DNA from 2 places in the Pseudaeromonas sp. HNCC25DJ182 genome. Region 1 is predicted to be linked to the other one. Evidence: predicted binding sites of a transcription regulator. Region 1 holds the regulator's gene; the other holds the start of a gene.
What was found. The regulator LexA, encoded in region 1, represses DNA repair genes until DNA is damaged. The targets are predictions, from matches to a motif close to ANCTGTNTNNNNANACAGNT.

Region 1 (4,427 bases):
AAATTGCTGCGCTTGTGCAGAGTGCATATTCTCGACTGTGAGATAAAATACCGGGGTGTAGATCACCTCCTGAGGTGCGGGCTGGCCACCATGAGCCGCCATGACCAACTTGACGCCCTGAAAGCCGATGGCATGGGGCTGCTGAAGTAATAAACCATCAACCTCTCCGGATTCAAGCCCCTGAATCAGATAACGATTATAATCAAAGCCAATATGTATCAGGCGTTTTTTTTGGCCTTTTCTTTTTATTTCGGCCATGACACCCAGCGTCGTCGATTCATTGGGGGTAAATAAACCATCCAATTCGGCCATATTCTGCTGCAAATAAAGGTCCGCATTATGTCGGATTTCAACGATCCCGGAGCCAAGATAAGCGGGCGGCAATAACTTCAAACTGGATTTTTTGATCTCATCGAGAAAACCCTGTTCACGGGCATCGGTGGAAGCCACTCCCGGTTTCAACCTTAAAACCGTCACCGCCCCCTCGCCTCGCAGGCGCGCTATCATCTCTCGCGCCGCCTGTTGACCAGCCCGATAATTATTGGTCATGACCTGGGCGTAGACAGTCCCTAGCGCCATACTCCGATCGATCAACACAATGGGTAAATTTTTTTGTCTAAACAGATCCAGAGTCTTGCGATGTTCCGGTGAGTTGGACGCCAGAACCACACCAATACACTGCTTTTCCAGGGCTTCCCGCAGGATCTGCTCTTGGGCATCGACAGAGGTTTCGTCGTAGAGCACGCGAAAGAAAATATCCACGCCCAGCTCACTGCCCGCCTGCAAAGCACCAGCCTCAAGGGCTCGCCAGAAGTGGTGCCCCGTCCCTGCCGTGATGACGGCCACACACTCCCGGGCAAACGCACTCTGGCCCAGAGACATCATCAACAGGACGCCAATACACAGTGAATAGAGCCACCGAGCGGCAAAGGTCATATCTGGCCACCTTCCGGCATGAAGCCCCTGTGATTACGAGGATGAGCAAAGTATAGACACTCAGGCCTCGTTGTCACCGCCCGATGCCAGACAGGACAGCCACTGGCGCTCAACCCGTGACGGCAAAATCAAGCTGACGCCAGGCCTCGTAGCTGACAATGGCAACGGCATTCGACAAGTTCAGGCTGCGCGAACTGCTGAGCATGGGGATGCGGATCAGATGATCCTGCGGCAAGCTGTTGCGAACGGCATCGGGCAGGCCGGAAGTTTCCGAACCGAAGAGCAGAACATCACCGGCCTGATAGGCAGGTGTGGTGTGAGGCGTCGTGCCCTTGGTGGTCAGGGCAAAGATCCGACGGCCCTGCATGGCCTCGGCAAATGCCGCATAGTTGCGATGACGGGTTACAGTCGCCAGATCGTGATAGTCCAGACCGGCCCGCCGCAGCTTTTTCTCTTCCAGATCGAAACCCAGAGGTTCAATCAGATGCAGATGGCAGCCATTATTCGCCACCAGACGGATGATATTGCCGGTATTGGGAGCAATTTGCGGTTCAAACAGGGCGATATGAAACATCGGAGCAATGGGGACCTGAGGGGAAAAATGCCATTCTACCCCAAGGGGAAACGTCTGGAACGGGGAAATTGCCACGGCATGCTGTGGATTACGCCACCGTAGCATGAAGACTGGCAGGCCAGTCCGCTGTCCGGCCTGCCTGCCAAGATGAACAAACTAGTGCCAGCTGCCGTTGCGGATCACACCCACCGCCAGCCCTTCAATGCTCAGCGATTGTTCGGTCAAATCGACCTGGATCGGCTCCAGCGCCTCGTTTTCCGGCAGCAAACGCACCTGATTGCCCTTGCGCTCGAAGCGTTTGACCGTGACCTCGTCATCACCGACCCGGGCCACCACGACCTGACCGTTGCGCACCTGTTCGGTCTTGTGCACCGCCAGCAGATCGCCATCCAGAATGCCGATATTTTTCATACTCATCCCCTGCACCCGCAGCAGGAAATCGGCTCTGGGTTGAAACATGGCGGGATCGATCTGGTAGTGAGTCTCGACATGCTCGGCGGCCAGGATTGGCTCACCGGCCGCCACCTGACCGATCAATGGCAGGCCCAACTCCTCTTCGACTACGTCCTCTTGCAGCAGCTGAATGCCACGGGAAGTACCCGGCATGATGTGGATCACCCCCTTGCGCGCCAGGGCCTTGAGGTGCTCCTCCGCCGCATTGGCAGACTTGAAACCCAATTGGGCAGCAATCTCGGCCCGGGTCGGCGGCATTCCGGTCTGCTGCATGCATTCCTTGATCAGTTCCAGCACTTCAGTTTGGCGAGGGGTCAGATGTTTCATGGCGTTTGCCTGTCTATTTATACAGATAACTGTGAGTATATACAGGCATTTATCAAGCGCAAGATAAATGCCGGACAAAGGTTACAAAAGCTCTCCACTCATGACACAAGTCAGCATTCCACGACAAGTCGGGCCAGTTTTGCTATGCTGGCGCCGCATTTTTTTTGAGGATACAGCACCATGTCCTTCGGCTTTTCCCTGGCCCGGGCCCTATGCCGCTTGCCTGTTCGTCTACTGGTCAACCACAGCAGTCTCCCGGAAGACCCATTGGGCCAATTGGGTCTCGACTTGGGACGACCCATTGTTTATGCCCTGAGCACTGACTCGCTGAGCGATCTGCTGACCCTGGAGCTCTGTGCCAAAGAGTTGGGACTGCCCAATCCATTTTCGCCGCTCACCGTACAAGGGGTGAGTCACCCGCGCTATGTCTGCCTGGATCGTACGCCGTCGCTCCTCGGCAACCCGCGCAGTGGCATACCCCACCTGGACACCTTTCGCGAATGGTTGAGTCTGCACGAACAGAACGCGCAACTGGATATCCAGTTGGTTCCGGTGACTCTGCTGTGGCATCGCGCCCCGGGCCGTGAACGCCCGCACCGGCTACAACCGCCACACCAGACGCCAGGCGCATTGCGCAAAGCCGCTATGGTGTTGCTGTATGGTCGGGAAAACCGGGTCCGCTTCTCGACGCCAGTGTCTTTGCGTAGCCTGGTCACCGAGCTCGGCACCGACGAAGTGGTGGCTCACAAGCTGGCACGAGTGGCGCGTATCCACTTCAGCCGTCAGCGTCAGGCCGCCAAGGGACCACGGCTGCCCGATCGCCAGGCCCTGTTTCGTGAACTGTTGCGCAGCGACAACATAGTCCGCGCCATCGCCGAACAGGCGCAGAGTGAAGGCAGCAGCGAAGAGCTGATGCGCGCCCGGGCCCTAGGTTATCTCGACGAGATGGCATCCGATTTCTCCTATCGGCTGATCCGCTTCGGCGACTACTTCCTCGGCTGGCTATGGAATAAGCTGTATCGCGGCATCACGGTTCGTGGTGCCGAGAAGGTGCGCCGGTTGGCCCGGGAAGGCCATGAGATCATCTACATGCCCTGCCACCGCAGCCACATGGACTATCTGCTGCTCTCCTATGTCATCTACCATCAGGGCATGGTGCCGCCGCATATTGCCGCCGGGATCAACCTGAATTTCTGGCCGGCGGGGCCCGTGTTCCGTCATGGTGGTGCCTTCTTCCTGCGGCGTAGCTTCAAAGGCGACAAGCTCTATAGCACAGTGTTCCGTGAATACCTGAGCCAGCTGTTTGCCCGTGGCTATGCGGTGGAGTATTTCACCGAAGGTGGCCGCTCCCGCACCGGACGACTGTTGCAGCCGAAAACCGGCATGATCGCCATGACGCTGCAGGCGCAGTTACGCGGCATCAAGCGCCCCCTGACCTTTGTCCCCGTCTATCTGGGCTACGAGCATGTGATGGAAGTGAACACATACCTCAAGGAGCTCAAGGGCAGCCGCAAGGAGAAGGAGAGCCTGTGGCAGGTGGTCGGGATCCTGGGCAAATTGCGCAACTTTGGCCGCAGCTTCGTCAACTTCGGCGAGCCACTGACCCTGCATCAGTTCCTGCAACAGCAGGTTCCCGAATGGCGGGATGACATAGATCCAACCGGCCAATGCCGCCCCGAGTGGTTGCCCGCGACCGTGGATATTCTGGCCAAGCAGCTGATGACTCGCATCAATGACGCCGCCGCGGTCAATGGCCTGACCCTGAGTGCTCTGGCTCTACTGGCCACCGACAAACAGGCACTGCCGCGGGAAGATCTGCTGGCCCAGATCCGCCTCTACACCGCACTGTTGCAACGGGTGCCCTACAGCCCGTTCAATACGGTGCCGACGGCCAGTGCCGAGGAGCTACTGGAGCAGGCACTGGAGCTGAACAAGTTCCAGGTGGAAGAGGATAAGCTTGGCCAAATCATCAGCATGGATCGCTACCAGGCGATCCTGATGACCTTCTACCGCAACACGATCCTGCATCTGTTCGCGCTGCCCAGCCTGATCGCCACCCTGATCGAGCGTAACGAGGGGATCAATGACATCGATCTGCTGGCGCGTTGCCGACGGATTTATCCATTGCTCAAGAACG
Region 2 (4,427 bases), on a different contig from region 1:
GTCGGGGCGTGACTGCCGCCACAGAATGCCTATAATGCCCGCTGGATCACGTTTATCGTCCTATCCCGTTGAAGGAGTCATGATGAAGTTGCATTGGCTGACTGGCCTGTTGGCGGTTGCTTGTTCAATTCCCGCCTGGGCAACCCTGCCGCTCACCCCGTTCGAGCAGGCCCCCACCCAGCCATTGCCCCATTCGGCGACTATCTCCGCTTACTTGCGTACCCTGGATCAAGAGAGCCAGTTTGCTGCCGTCACCCGGTTGGGGATTTCGGCCGGTGGCCGCCCGGTAGAGGCGCTGCTGGTGTCCGCCGATGCGAGTTTTCTGCAGCAAGGTAAACCGGCAGCGGACAAGCCCACCGTGATGCTGCTGGGATCCCAGCATGGCAATGAGCCCTCGGGCACCGAAGTGCTGCAGATCCTGGCGCGTCGGCTGCTGGATGGCGAACTGACACCCTGGCTGCAGCAGATGAATTTCGTCATCGTGGCGTTGGCCAATCCGGATGGCCGCGATCTCAACCGGCGGCTGAATGCCAAGGATGAGAACCCGAATCTGGACTTTATCGCCGTCGAATCCCCCGAGACCCGCATCTATATCGATGCCCTGGAGCGGTTTCAGCCCGATGTGGTGATGGACTTGCACGAAACCTGGAACGACAAGTGGCCGATGACGCCGAAGGAAGGCTTCCGTACCACCACAGATGCCCAGTTCGAGGTAGGTAATAATCCGAATCTGGACGCGGATCTCAGCCATTACGCCAACCAGGTCTACTTGCCGCGCCTCATCGAGGCGGTGGCCGATGCCGGCATTCCGGCCCAGCGCTATAACGAGATCTATTCACTCAAGGATCCGGTGCGCCGCGGTGGCTTGAGTCTCTCCAATTTCCGCAATTACGCCTCGATGCAAGGCTCGATGACGGTGCTGTTCGAGAATCGCCATGATGGTCAGGGCAAATTCCCGACCCCGCAGAACATAGCCGAGCGGGTGCGCAAGCAACTGCTGAGCGTGGATAAGGCGCTGGAGCTGGTGTTGGCGGATCGGGCGCAGATCCTGACTCTGAGCCGGGATGCGCGCCACCGCTGGGAAGGCATCAAGGGCGAGGCTCGCTTCGTCATGCAGTATGCCTTTGCGCCCAACACTCAGGAGCCCAGTATCGCCGTCACCCTCAAGGATCGGCAGGGCAAGAATGTGGTCAAACCCTTCCGCCTGGAGGATCAGATCGCCATCAAGGATGTGGGCGAGATCCCGCCCGGTTACGTCATCCGCTCCCAGACCCGGCGCTTCCGCGAATGGCTGGATGATCACCACATCGCCTATCAGGTGGTGCAGCAGCCGGAAACCATCCAGGTCACCCAGCAGCGGGTGGCGGATGTGAAAATTGCCGCCCGCACCAGCCCGGGGACCCGGGATTGGCTGGATGTGGTGCTGGACGAAAAAGATCTCAGCGTGCAGCTCAAACCCGGGGATGTGAAGATTTCCACCGCACAACCCCAAGGGGCGCTCATCAGCATCATGCTGGATCCGCGCTCCTCCAATAGCCTGTATCAGGAGCCGAGCTGGCGGGCATTGCTGATGAGTAATCCGCTGCCGACCGCCCCCCTGGCCGAGCCCCATCAGGATCTGGCCAAGGATTTGCCCAAAGCCAGCAAGCCAGAACCCCGCAGCTAAGCGCGCGCGGGTTCGGCCGTTGAGCCCGGGTCTGTGGCTCCAGATCTGACAACAGACTCACTCCTCGGCAGCGGCGCTACCCTTGCGTGCCTTGGGTGCGGGTGCTGCCGCCGGTTCGGCGGCCTTGCCACCCTTGAGGATCTGGCCGAGCGGCTCCCGCTGCTGGGCCAGATAGAGCCCCAGGGCCTCGCACTGGTTTTCATCCAGCGGGACTGGTCCTTGCTGCAACAAGCCACTCAGCTCATCTGCCATATCCAGCATCTTGTCGTAAGCATCGGCCTCTTTCTTGCTGACAAAGGTCATCTTTTCCTCGCCGTTCCGGACTACCACGTATTTGATCTCGACCGCCATCGATGAAATTCCTATGTATAAAGATACAGTTCTCTTATAACGGATCAGTGAGCTGAATGCCAGATTTAACTGTGCTGCCTCGCGGGCGATCGGCAAAAATGGCATAGTGGATCACGCTGTTCCAGGCAGCGGGTTCAGGATATGCGCGGGGCAAGGAGAGGGTATGAGATCCGGGGTTCGAATAGGGTGGCTGTTGCTGTGTTGCGTGATGTTCGCCAGCTCGCCAGTCGGGGCAAAACGGCTCTACAGCTGGGATGATGAACAGGGTGTGACTCACTTCTCCAGCCGTCCGCCGGCCGATCGCACCCGGGGCATTCAGGAGCTGAAAGCCAATAGTCAGGGCACTGTGACGCCGCTGCCGGAGAGTGAACGGCTCTATGCCGATGCTGAGACCCTGTTGCAGGCTGGCGAGAGCGGCAAGCAGCAGGAAACCTGTGCCTACTACCGCTCGCTGTTATCCCGCTATCAGACCAAGGGCGCCACCGCCTTCAACCCGCAAACCGGCAAGGCCGAAGTGCTGCATGGCAAAGCCGCGACCCAGGCGATCCGCCAGGCGCGGGATGCGGTGCGACTTTACTGCCGCCGCTAAGCGTTGCTGGTGCGAGGATGAGGGCTGAGCGCATCAGGCCCCTTCCGATCCGACATGCAGATCAGGCCACAGGTTCGGGCGAGGGAGTCGTTGCTCACCGAGAGGTTTTACAGCAAGGACAGCCAGGGCCAGGTTTGTTTGCTCGCCGCCACCGCCACTATATAGGCAAACAAGACGAGGGCCAGCAGACCGCAGCCGAGCCGTCCACGGGCGCTGGGCGCGCGCTTGATGGCGAAGGTGCCCGCGATTATATACAGCAACAATCCCACCAGTTTGGCACTGAGCCAGGGGCTGTTGACGAAGGGGGTCTGGTGCAGGTGATAGGCCAGCGCCACACCGGAGATCAGCAGCAGGGTATCGATGCAGTGGGGCAGGATCTTCAGCCAGCGCTGTTGCAGTCGGGGATGATTGCGCACCGCGAGCTGCAGACGAAATACAAATAGCGACAGGCTCAACAGGATGCAGAGGATGTGCAACTGCTTGAGGAACAGATAACTCATTACTTTTCTCCGCGACTCGGGGTGTCATGATTCCTGGAGGCAAAGAAGGGGCGCTGGATCTGGGTTTCCGGCTCCTCCTCCTGGGGCGGAGTGTTCTCCCATGCCGACATGATCTCGCTGCGCCTATCCTCCTGATTGGCCTGCAACATCTCCGCCAGAATATGCCGGTACTGCACGCTCTTGGTGATGTACATGCTCTCGTCATCGATGAAGGCGGTCTGCTCGCGCAGCAGCTTCTCATCATGCTGTTTGAAGGTCTGCCCGGCACGCCAGGCCTGATTGGCGCGCACTCCCAGCTCCTTGAGGGCGTTTACCCCCAGATCGACCGCCGAGCCGACTGTTTCCCGGTAGACCATGTCCACCCCTTGCTGTAGCAACTGATGGGCATGAGGGCGATCGATGGCGCGCACCAGCAACTTGAGTTGCGGGAAGTGCTTCTGCGCCAGCTCGCACACCGCCAGGGATTTGGCCGGGTTACCCACGGCCACCACCAGTAACTTGGCCTTGTGCGCCCCGGCTGCATAGAGCAGATCCAGCCGGTCGGCATCGCCGTAGAACACCTTGTAGCCGAATTTGCGCAGCACATCGATATGGCCGGCATCGTTATCCAGAACCGTGGTGCCGATGCCGTGGGCATGGAGCAGACGCCCGACTACCTGTCCGAAGCGGCCAAAGCCGACGATGATGACCGGGTTGTCGTGCTCATCAATCTTGTCGGCTTCCCGCTCTTCCTCCTGGCCCTCGTAGCGGCGCTGCACGAAGCGCTGGTTGAGGATCAGCAGCACAGGCGTCAGCGCCATGGAGAGCGCCACCACCAGGGTCAGCAGGGAGACCAGATGAGCCGACAGCAGTTGACTCTGATAGGCCAGGGTCAGCAACACGAACGCAAACTCACTGCCCTGGGCCAGCGCCAGAGCGAAGGTCCAGCGGTGGGATGCATTCATGCGCGACACGCCGCCCAGCCCTTGCAGCACCAGACATTTGATCAGGATCAGCAGCGCCAGCAGGCCCAGCACCATACCCGGCTCATGGGCCAGCAGGGTAAAGTTGATCCCCGCGCCCACCGAAATAAAGAACAGCCCGAGCAGCAAGCCCTTGAACGGCTCGATATTGGCTTCCAGCTCGTGGCGATACTCGCTCTCGGCCAAAACCACACCGGCCAGAAAGGTGCCCAACGCCGGGGAGAGCCCAACCGACTGCATGGCCAGGGCGATGAGGATGACCAGTAGCAGGGCGGCGGCAACGAAGATCTCGCGCATGCCGGATTGGGCAATGAAGCGGAACACGGGCCGCATCAGATAGTGGCCGCCGAGGATGATGC

Region 2: the regulator LexA is predicted to act here: its motif matches at 2,029-2,048, upstream of ACZYUB_RS10340 (YebG family protein).

The regions. Positions count from the first base shown of each region.
Region 1 is NZ_JBVAYG010000022.1:34,755-39,181, reverse strand. It holds gene ACZYUB_RS15505 (substrate-binding domain-containing protein) at 1-936, opposite strand, end outside; gene ACZYUB_RS15500 (tRNA (cytidine(34)-2'-O)-methyltransferase) at 1,046-1,510, opposite strand; gene lexA (transcriptional repressor LexA) at 1,667-2,290, opposite strand; gene plsB (glycerol-3-phosphate 1-O-acyltransferase PlsB) at 2,471-4,427, shown strand, end outside.
Region 2 is NZ_JBVAYG010000011.1:33,233-37,659, reverse strand. It holds gene ACZYUB_RS10345 (M14 family zinc carboxypeptidase) at 83-1,666, shown strand; gene ACZYUB_RS10340 (YebG family protein) at 1,724-2,017, opposite strand; gene ACZYUB_RS10335 (DUF4124 domain-containing protein) at 2,181-2,606, shown strand; gene ACZYUB_RS10330 (SirB2 family protein) at 2,714-3,106, opposite strand; gene ACZYUB_RS10325 (monovalent cation:proton antiporter-2 (CPA2) family protein) at 3,106-4,427, opposite strand, start outside.